DNA from 2 places in the Paraburkholderia sp. UCT2 genome. Region 1 is predicted to be linked to the other one. Evidence: riboswitches for the same ligand, from Rfam matches in the RefSeq annotation. Region 1 holds a riboswitch; the other holds the start of a gene.
What was found. Region 1 has a riboswitch for thiamine pyrophosphate ahead of F6X39_RS12470 (FAD-dependent oxidoreductase). Riboswitches for the same ligand answer to the same signal wherever they lie in the genome.
Positions count from the first base shown of each region.

Region 1 (4,208 bases):
CGCGCCATTCGACGAGGCTCGTATAACTGTTGATGAACCACGAGAACGAATCGCTGACCGTGCCGAACGCGCTCGAAATCTGCATCAGCACGCCGAACGTGAACGCGCCCGCGAAGTAGCGCGGCGAGGCGACGACGATCGGGAAAATGATCGCGATCTGGCCGTAGAAGCTCAGCACGAAGGTGAGGCGCTTCGTGTACTTCATCACCTGCCACCAGTTGTCGCGGATGCGGCCGAACAGCGTGCGCGCGTTCGTCTTCTCGGTTTCCATGCCGTTGTAGAACGCGATCTGCTCGGCATTCTCACGCAGCCGGATCAAGCCGAAACGGAAATCGGCCTCGACTTTCTGCGCCTGATAGTTGATCGACACGAGCGGATGGCCGACCTTCTGCGTGATGAGCGAGCCGACCACCGCATACAGCGCGGCGGCCCACACCATGTAGCCGGGGATCTGCAGCGGCATGCCGCCGAGCGAGATGCTCAACGCGCCCGCGAGCGACCACAGGATCGTGATGAACGACACGAGCGTGACGACGGTCGACAGCAGATCGAGCGTTAGCGACAGCGTGGTGGTCGCGAACGACTGCAGGTCGTCGCTGATCCGCTGGTCGGGGTTGTCGGCGAGGCGGTCGCGCTCGATGCGGTAGAACGCGCTGTCGTTGAGCCACTCGTTCAGGTAGCGGGTGGTCAGCCACTGGCGCCAGCGGAAGCCGAGCATCTGGCGCAGATAGCGTCCGTACACGGCGAGGATGATGAAACCGAACGCGAGTCCGGTAAAGATCATCAGCAGGTGCGGGAAGTCGTGGACGTTCTTCGCCTGCAGCGCGTTGTAGAAGTCCCTGCTCCAGCTATTCAGGCGCACGTTGATCCAGACGACGAGCAGGTTCATCACGATGATCGTGACGAGCAGCCCCCACGCGATGCCTCGTTCCTCGGAAACCCAGTAGGGCTTGATCAGGGTCCACGCGGAGACCTTTTCGTCGGGCGGCAGCGCGGGGCTGGCGGAAGTATGTGGTGTCATGAGCGTCCTGATGAAGTGCTGACCCGAAGTGCCATTCCGGCGTACGGGTCCAATCTGGTTGACCCATGTCGGGCGATCCCGCGAACTGCAGGCCCCTTTGCGAGGGCGTGGCTGCCGCGGGTCTGCGATACCTGGCCGGGCATCGCACCATCACGCTCGATGAACGCGCGTCCGGACTGGCGCCCGATTCTGGCGTGACGCCCTTAAGCGAAAATTAATTTTCGGGGCCGGCATCCGCTGGGGTGCCGCCGCCACGCATGCGGCCACGAGCGCCGCGCGCGCCGCGTTTTTGCGGCACCGGTCACGGCATTGTGCCAGAGCGCCGGGCCGCTTCGCACCGGCATCTCGATAGACGGTGCCAGATCAAAATTGGGGTGGCGACCGTGGAGCGCTGGTTTGCGGGCGCCGCGCCTTTTATGGTCTAATGACCTTCGACGAAACAGGGGTGCTTCGCCCACAGGCGGCATGACTTTCATGCCGGGGCGGCGAGGCTGAGAGAGACCCTTTGCACCCGATCCGGGTAATACCGGCGCGGGAAGTTTCCGGAAGCAACCGTCTTCCATTCCCCGCCGGGCGGCGAGCGCAGCTCACATGTGCGCGTCGCGACCGGCCGGCTTCACCCGCCGGTTTCGTCCTGGGTACGTGCGTTTTTGGCCGTACGGAAAGGACTCGATGACCGCCTATTCTTCAGACATGCATTTTTCCCTTCGTCACGCCGCCTCGGGCGAGCCGTGCCGTTCTGGTTTTGCCCACCGCAGTCGAACGGAGCGCGCGCGATGAACCGTCCCGCCCGACCCGATTTCGCCGTGCTCGGCGGCGGCCTGTGCGGCCGGCTGGTCGCGTGGCGCCTCGCTGGCGACGGGCATCGCGTGGCGCTCTACGAGCGCGGCGATGCCACCGGTTCGCAGGCTGCCGCGTGGGTCGCCGCCGCGATGCTCGCGCCGCTGGCAGAGGCCGCGAGCGCCGAGCTGCTGATCACGCGGCTTGGCGCGAGTTCGCTCGAAAGCTGGCCGCGCGTGCTTGCCGAACTGCCGGAGCCGGTGTTTTTCCAGCGCAACGGCACGCTCGTCGTCTGGCATCACGCGGATCGCACCGAGGCGCCGCTATTCGAGCGGCGCGTGCGTGCGAACGCGCCGGCCGAGTTGCTCGACGGCGGCTTCGTCGCGTTGGCGGGTGCGCAGCTCGGCGCCGCCGAACCCGCGTTGGCCGGCCGCTTCAGCCAAGGCTGGCTGCTGCCGCGAGAAGGCCAGCTCGACAACCGCCAGGTGCTGTCCGCGCTCGCGGCCGGGCTTGCCGAGCGCGGCGTCGACACGCACTGGAACACGCCGATCGACGACGCGTCGCTGCCCGAGGCCGGCGTCACCATCGATTGCCGCGGGCTCGGCGCGAAGCCGGTGCTGCCGACGCTGCGCGGCATCCGCGGCGAAGTTGCGCGCGTGCATGCGCCTCACCTGCAGCTGACGCGCCCGGTGCGGCTACTGCATCCGCGTTACCCGCTGTATATCGCGCCGAAGCAGAACGGCCTCTACGTGATCGGCGCGACCGAGGTGGAGGGCGAGGACATGTCGCCCGTCAGCGTGCGTTCGGCGCTCGAGTTGCTGAGCGCGGCGTTTTCGGTGCACCCGGGCTTCGGCGAGGCGCGCATTCTCGAGCTGAATTCGCAGTGCCGGCCGACCTTGCCCGATCATCGTCCTGCGCTGCTGTGGGACGGCGCGCGCACGCTGCGCGTGAACGGCCTGTACCGGCACGGCTACATGATCGCGCCCGAAGTCGCCGACGAAGCCGTGCGCTTCGCGAGCGCGCTGCTCGACGGCCGCGTCGGTGATGCCGACGCATTCGCCGGCTGGCGGCGCGACTCACGCTGGAGCGAGCTGTTCCAGCAGCATTTCGCGCGCGAGCCGGCCCGAGCGTAGCGGCCAACGTGCCGCGCGCGATGCCGCTTGCGCCATCGATTGAACCGTATTCGAACACCATGGACATTCATATCAATCAGAAGCCGTTGTCGCTGCCCGAGGGCGCGACTGTCGCCGATGCGCTCGCCGCCTTTGGCGCGCGTCCGCCGTTCGCGGTCGCGCTCAACGGCGATTTCGTCGCGCGTGCGCAGCATGCGGCGCGCGCGTTGCAAACGGGCGACCGGCTCGACGTCGTGCAGCCGGTCGCGGGCGGCTGAGCGCGACCGCGCCAGCCTGTCGCTTACCGAACGCAACAACCGTCGCCGAAAACCCATTGCCGCAACGCGGTCGGTTCTAGCCGCGAGGGCAAACCAGGATGATGCAAATGACTTCTCACGAGACCGCCGACGCGCTGACGCTATACGGTCAAACTTTTGCAAGCCGCGTGCTGCTCGGCACATCGCGCTATCCGTCGCTGCAATCGCTGTCCGATTCGATCGACGCCGCGCGCCCCGGCATGGTGACGGTCGCGCTGCGCCGTCAGATGAACGAGGGCCACGCCGAAGCCGGCTTCTTCGATCTGCTCAAGCGCCATGGCGTGCCGCTCTTGCCGAACACGGCGGGTTGCCTGAGCGTCGGTGAAGCGGTGACAACCGCGCACATGGCGCGCGAAATCTTCGAGACCGAGTGGATCAAGCTCGAACTGATCGGCGACGACTACACACTGCAGCCCGACCCGGTCGGCCTGATCGAAGCCGCCGCGCGGCTCGTCAAGGATGGCTTCAAGGTGCTGCCGTACTGCACCGAAGATCTGGTGATCGGCCGCCGTCTGCTCGACGCCGGCTGCGAGGCGCTGATGCCGTGGGGCGCGCCGATCGGCACCGGCAAGGGCGTGATCAATCCATACGGGCTGCGCGTGTTGCGCGAGCGGCTGCCGGACGTGCCGCTGATCGTCGACGCCGGGCTCGGCGTGCCGTCGCATGCGGCCCAGGTGATGGAGTGGGGCTTCGACGGCGTGCTGCTGAACACGGCCGTGTCGCAGGCGACGCACCCCGACGCGATGGCGCGCGCGTTCGCGCTGGGCGTCGAGGCGGGTCGGCAAGCGTATCTCGCGGGCCCGATGGCCGAGCGCGAGAGCGCGCACGCGAGCACGCCGGTGATCGGCATGCCGTTCTGGCATCAGGATGGAGGTGCCGCATGACTCAGTCGTTGACGCTGAAGGACCGCGATCTGTTCTGGCCGACGGCCGACGAACTCATCGAAGCCGCCGAGCGCATCCGCGCGCGTCTCGGCGA
Region 1 covers NZ_VZQO01000012.1:80,310-84,517, forward strand. The annotation lists gene F6X39_RS12465 (ABC transporter ATP-binding protein/permease) at 1-1,021, opposite strand, end outside; TPP riboswitch at 1,453-1,576, shown strand; gene F6X39_RS12470 (FAD-dependent oxidoreductase) at 1,798-2,934, shown strand; gene thiS (sulfur carrier protein ThiS) at 2,994-3,191, shown strand; gene F6X39_RS12480 (thiazole synthase) at 3,299-4,114, shown strand; gene thiE (thiamine phosphate synthase) at 4,111-4,208, shown strand, end outside.

Region 2 (4,208 bases), on a different contig from region 1:
CGACATCGAACGCGCCGGGCGCACGCGGGCTCAGCGCAAGTGCGACGCTCGCCTGGGCGGGTTCGGCGACGAGCTCGTCGATGCGGCGCTCGAAACTGTCGCGTTGCGACCAGTCGCGCAGCTCGCGGCCGGCGACGAACACTTCCGGCGTATAGAGCGTGTGCGCGCCCGCGAGACGCGTCAGCGTTTGCTGACGTTCGGTGAAGCGATGCTGGGAAAAGCGGTCGGTCCAGCCGAGGCTGTTCCAGTAGTCGACGTGCAGCGCGAGCGGCACGATGCCGTGCGCGGTGCCGTCGCTTTTCCATTGACTGAGCCAGCGGTCGGCGGGCGGGCAGCTATCGCAGCCCTCGCTGCTGTACAGCTCGACGAGCGCGACGCGGTGCGCGGGGCTGTGCGTGGCGCATAGGGGCCCGGCCGCGTCGGCCGCACTGATGCCAGAACCGCTCAGCAGAAAAAGCGCGAGGCCGACGGCGGGCGTCGAAAAAGTCGTAAAGCGCTGAAGTATCGAGCGATTGTGCGCGGTCGACATGACGTGCTCCGATTGTAATCTGCACGTTTGTCGAGCCGCGCGGCCGGTTATGACAAGCCTCTTTTAATTTTTTTCCGGCGCGGGATGAGCCAGCCAAAGCTCGCCCGCGACTCAGTCGTAACTGACCACCACCGTCACGCGCGTGTCCGTATCGGTGCGCTTCGCGTTCAGCGACAGCACGCCGCCCGCGCGATCGACCGCGTAGTGGCCGTCGCGGGCCGTCGCGACGCGCCCTGTGCCATCGACGAAACGCGCCGCCACCAGATCGCGCGACTGCGTGCCGCCGTTCACTTCGAGCGCGACATCGGCCCCGCTGACGACGCCCGGCGGCGCGCTGAACGTCACCGTGCGCGAGAAGCGCTGACCCGCCACGCTCGCGCTACCGACGGCGACGCCAGGGGGCGCCGTATCCACGCTGATCTGCATCGGCGGCGCAACGATCATCCCCACGAACCGGATCACGCCGCCCGTCACCGTCGATGCCGCCGGCGCCGCCAGCGGCGCGGCAAGCAATGCCACCCCCGCGACTGTGCGACCGAACGTTCGCCACCGCCTGCTTTCCGCTTTCATGTGCACCTCTTTGTCAATCGGCGCGAGTCGCCTCGCGCCATTCACGCGCCATCCCGCGAATCGCTTCGCCGGAGTGCGGCCTTCGCTGCACTTTGTTTAACGGCAATCCTCTGACTGGCTTGAACGCAATGCGGACCACACCGCTTTCTTCTCGCACCGCACAAAAACGGCCAATCGACGGGCGCGACGTCGCAAACGGAGCTGCGTGAGACAGCGTGCTAACATCAAACTTTCGTCTCGCTGCTGCCGCGCGGCCTCACGCTCTGTCGCCCGGCACCTCTCGATCGCTGTTCCCCAACACCTGGTCGTTTTGCCCGTGACTGCTCTGCGTCGTCCGACTTTCCGTGCTCTCGCCCGCTTGCGCCCATGCCGCGCAGGCGAGTGCGCGCGCGCGGGCGTCGCGTCGCACGGCCCCGGCGAGACGTCCCGAACGGTCCCGCTTCACGCCGCCCGGCGCCCTCGCTGACGCAGCCCGCCAATACCCAGGGCCGCGTCGCCGGGCACCGGGCTCTCCCATTCGTCCACTCATCCGCCGACCACCCCATGGGTCGTTGCACGCGGCCATCCATGACCGCCTTATCCGGAGTCCTGATGATGAAGAAGATCAAAACCTGCTACCTGACCGAACTCGACGTGATGCGCCTCGAGAAATACGCGGCCACCGACGCCAAGTTGCAGCACATGCTCGACGATGTGCTCGAACGCGCGGTGATCGTCGACTCGCACGACATCCCCGCCGACGTCGTCACGATGAACTCGCAAGCCACGCTGAGCGACACGGCGAGCGGCGAACAGATGACGTGGACCGTCGTCTATCCGCCCAACGCCGATTTCGCGCAAGGGCGCCTGAACGTGTTCTCGCCGGCAGGCCTCGCGCTGCTCGGCGCGCGCCGCGGCGAGAGCATCCGCTTCACGCCACCCAGCGGCGATCAGAAAGTGCTCAAGCTCGACAAAATCCTGTATCAGCCTGAAGCCGCCGACGATTTTTCACTGTAAGGCGGCCGTTCCCTCGCTGTAAGTTGCCCTGTCTGATGCGGTCTCGAATCAAGCATAGGAGATGTCTGGTTTCATCCGGACCAGTTTTTTTTGAGTCATTCAGACAGGTTGCCAAACCGCGGGCGGCCGGTGTATCGTGTGCGCTGCTAACGCGGGGGTCCTGCGTAGCGCGGAGCTGGAGGTCCGTGTTGCGTGGGTGAGAAATACCCTTTGAACCTGATCTGGATAATGCCAGCGCAGGGAAGCGTACGGATTTCGCTCCAGCCTCAAGGGCCTCACCTCTCCGCGATTTCCGACTACTTCCATCTCGGTCTCCTGCTTAGCCGCCCCACTTTGTACGGAGACTTACATGAACGCCAACCCGAAGTTTATTTCCGCCGAAGCCCACGTGGACGAGGCCGCCGTCGCGCCGTTGCCGAATTCGCGCAAGGTCTACGTGACCGGCTCGCGCCCCGACATCCGCGTGCCGATGCGCGAAATCTCGCAGGCCGACACGCCCGACAGCTTCGGCGGCGAAAAGAATCCGCCGATCTACGTGTACGACACGTCGGGCGCCTACTCCGACCCGGACGCCAGGATCGACATCCGCGCGGGTCTGCCCGCGCTGCGCGAGGCGTGGATCGAGGAGCGCGGCGACACCGAGCCGCTGACCGGTCTGTCGAGCAGCTTCAGCCGCGAGCGCGCCGCCGATCCGGCCACCGCGCAGCTGCGTTTTCCGGGACTGCATCGCACGCCGCGCCGTGCAATTGCCGGCAGGAACGTGACGCAGATGCACTACGCGAAGCAAGGCATCATCACGCCGGAAATGGAATACATCGCGATTCGCGAAAACCAGCGCCGTGCCGAGTACCTCGAGACCTTGAAGACGAGCGGCCCGAACGGCGCGAAGCTCGCCGCGATGATGGGCCGTCAGCACCCCGGCCAGGCATTCGGCGCGAGCGCGTTCGGTCCGAACGGCCTCACCGAAATCACCGCGGAATTCGTGCGCGAGGAAATCGCGCGCGGCCGCGCGATCATCCCGAACAACATCAATCACCCGGAAAGCGAGCCGATGATCATCGGCCGCAACTTCCTCGTGAAGGTCAATGCGAACATCGGCAACTCGGCGGTGACATCGTCGATCGGCGAGGAAGTCGACAAGATGACGTGGGCGATCCGCTGGGGCGGCGACACGGTGATGGATCTGTCGACCGGCAAGCACATTCATGAAACGCGCGAATGGATCATCCGCAACAGCCCGGTGCCGATCGGCACGGTGCCGATCTATCAGGCGCTCGAAAAGGTCAACGGCAAGGCTGAAGACCTCACCTGGGAAATCTTCCGCGACACGCTGATCGAGCAGGCCGAGCAAGGCGTCGACTACTTCACGATCCACGCGGGCGTGCGTCTGCAATATGTGCCGCTCACGGCGAACCGGATGACCGGCATCGTGTCGCGCGGCGGCTCGATCATGGCGAAGTGGTGTCTCGCGCATCACAAGGAAAGCTTCCTGTACGAGCATTTCGAAGATATCTGCGAAATCATGAAGGCCTACGACGTGGCCTTCTCGCTCGGCGACGGCCTGCGTCCCGGCTCGATCTACGACGCGAACGACGAAGCGCAACTGGGCGAGCTGAAGACGCTCGGCGAACTCACGCAGATCGCGTGGAAGCACGACGTGCAGGTGATGATCGAAGGTCCGGGCCATGTGCCGATGCAGCTGATCAAGGAGAACATGGACCTGCAGCTCGACTGGTGCGACGAAGCGCCGTTCTACACGCTCGGGCCGCTGACCACCGACATCGCGCCGGGCTACGACCACATCACGTCGGGCATTGGCGCCGCGATGATCGGCTGGTTCGGCACCGCGATGCTGTGCTACGTGACGCCGAAGGAACACCTCGGTCTGCCGAACAAGGACGACGTGAAGACCGGCATCATCACGTACAAGCTCGCCGCGCATGCCGCCGATCTCGCGAAGGGTCATCCGGGTGCGCAGGTGCGCGACAACGCGCTGTCGAAGGCGCGCTTCGAATTCCGCTGGGAAGACCAGTTCAATCTCGGTCTCGACCCGGACAAGGCGCGCGAATTCCACGACGAAACGCTGCCGAAGGATTCGGCCAAGGTCGCGCAT
Region 2 covers NZ_VZQO01000002.1:284,463-288,670, forward strand. The annotation lists gene F6X39_RS02965 (DUF1223 domain-containing protein) at 1-529, opposite strand, end outside; gene F6X39_RS02970 (hypothetical protein) at 641-1,099, opposite strand; gene F6X39_RS02975 (GreA/GreB family elongation factor) at 1,691-2,095, shown strand; TPP riboswitch at 2,239-2,356, shown strand; gene thiC (phosphomethylpyrimidine synthase ThiC) at 2,445-4,208, shown strand, end outside.
Region 2: it holds a riboswitch for thiamine pyrophosphate, as region 1 does, so the genes downstream of both, thiC (phosphomethylpyrimidine synthase ThiC) here and F6X39_RS12470 (FAD-dependent oxidoreductase) in region 1, are expected to answer to the same signal.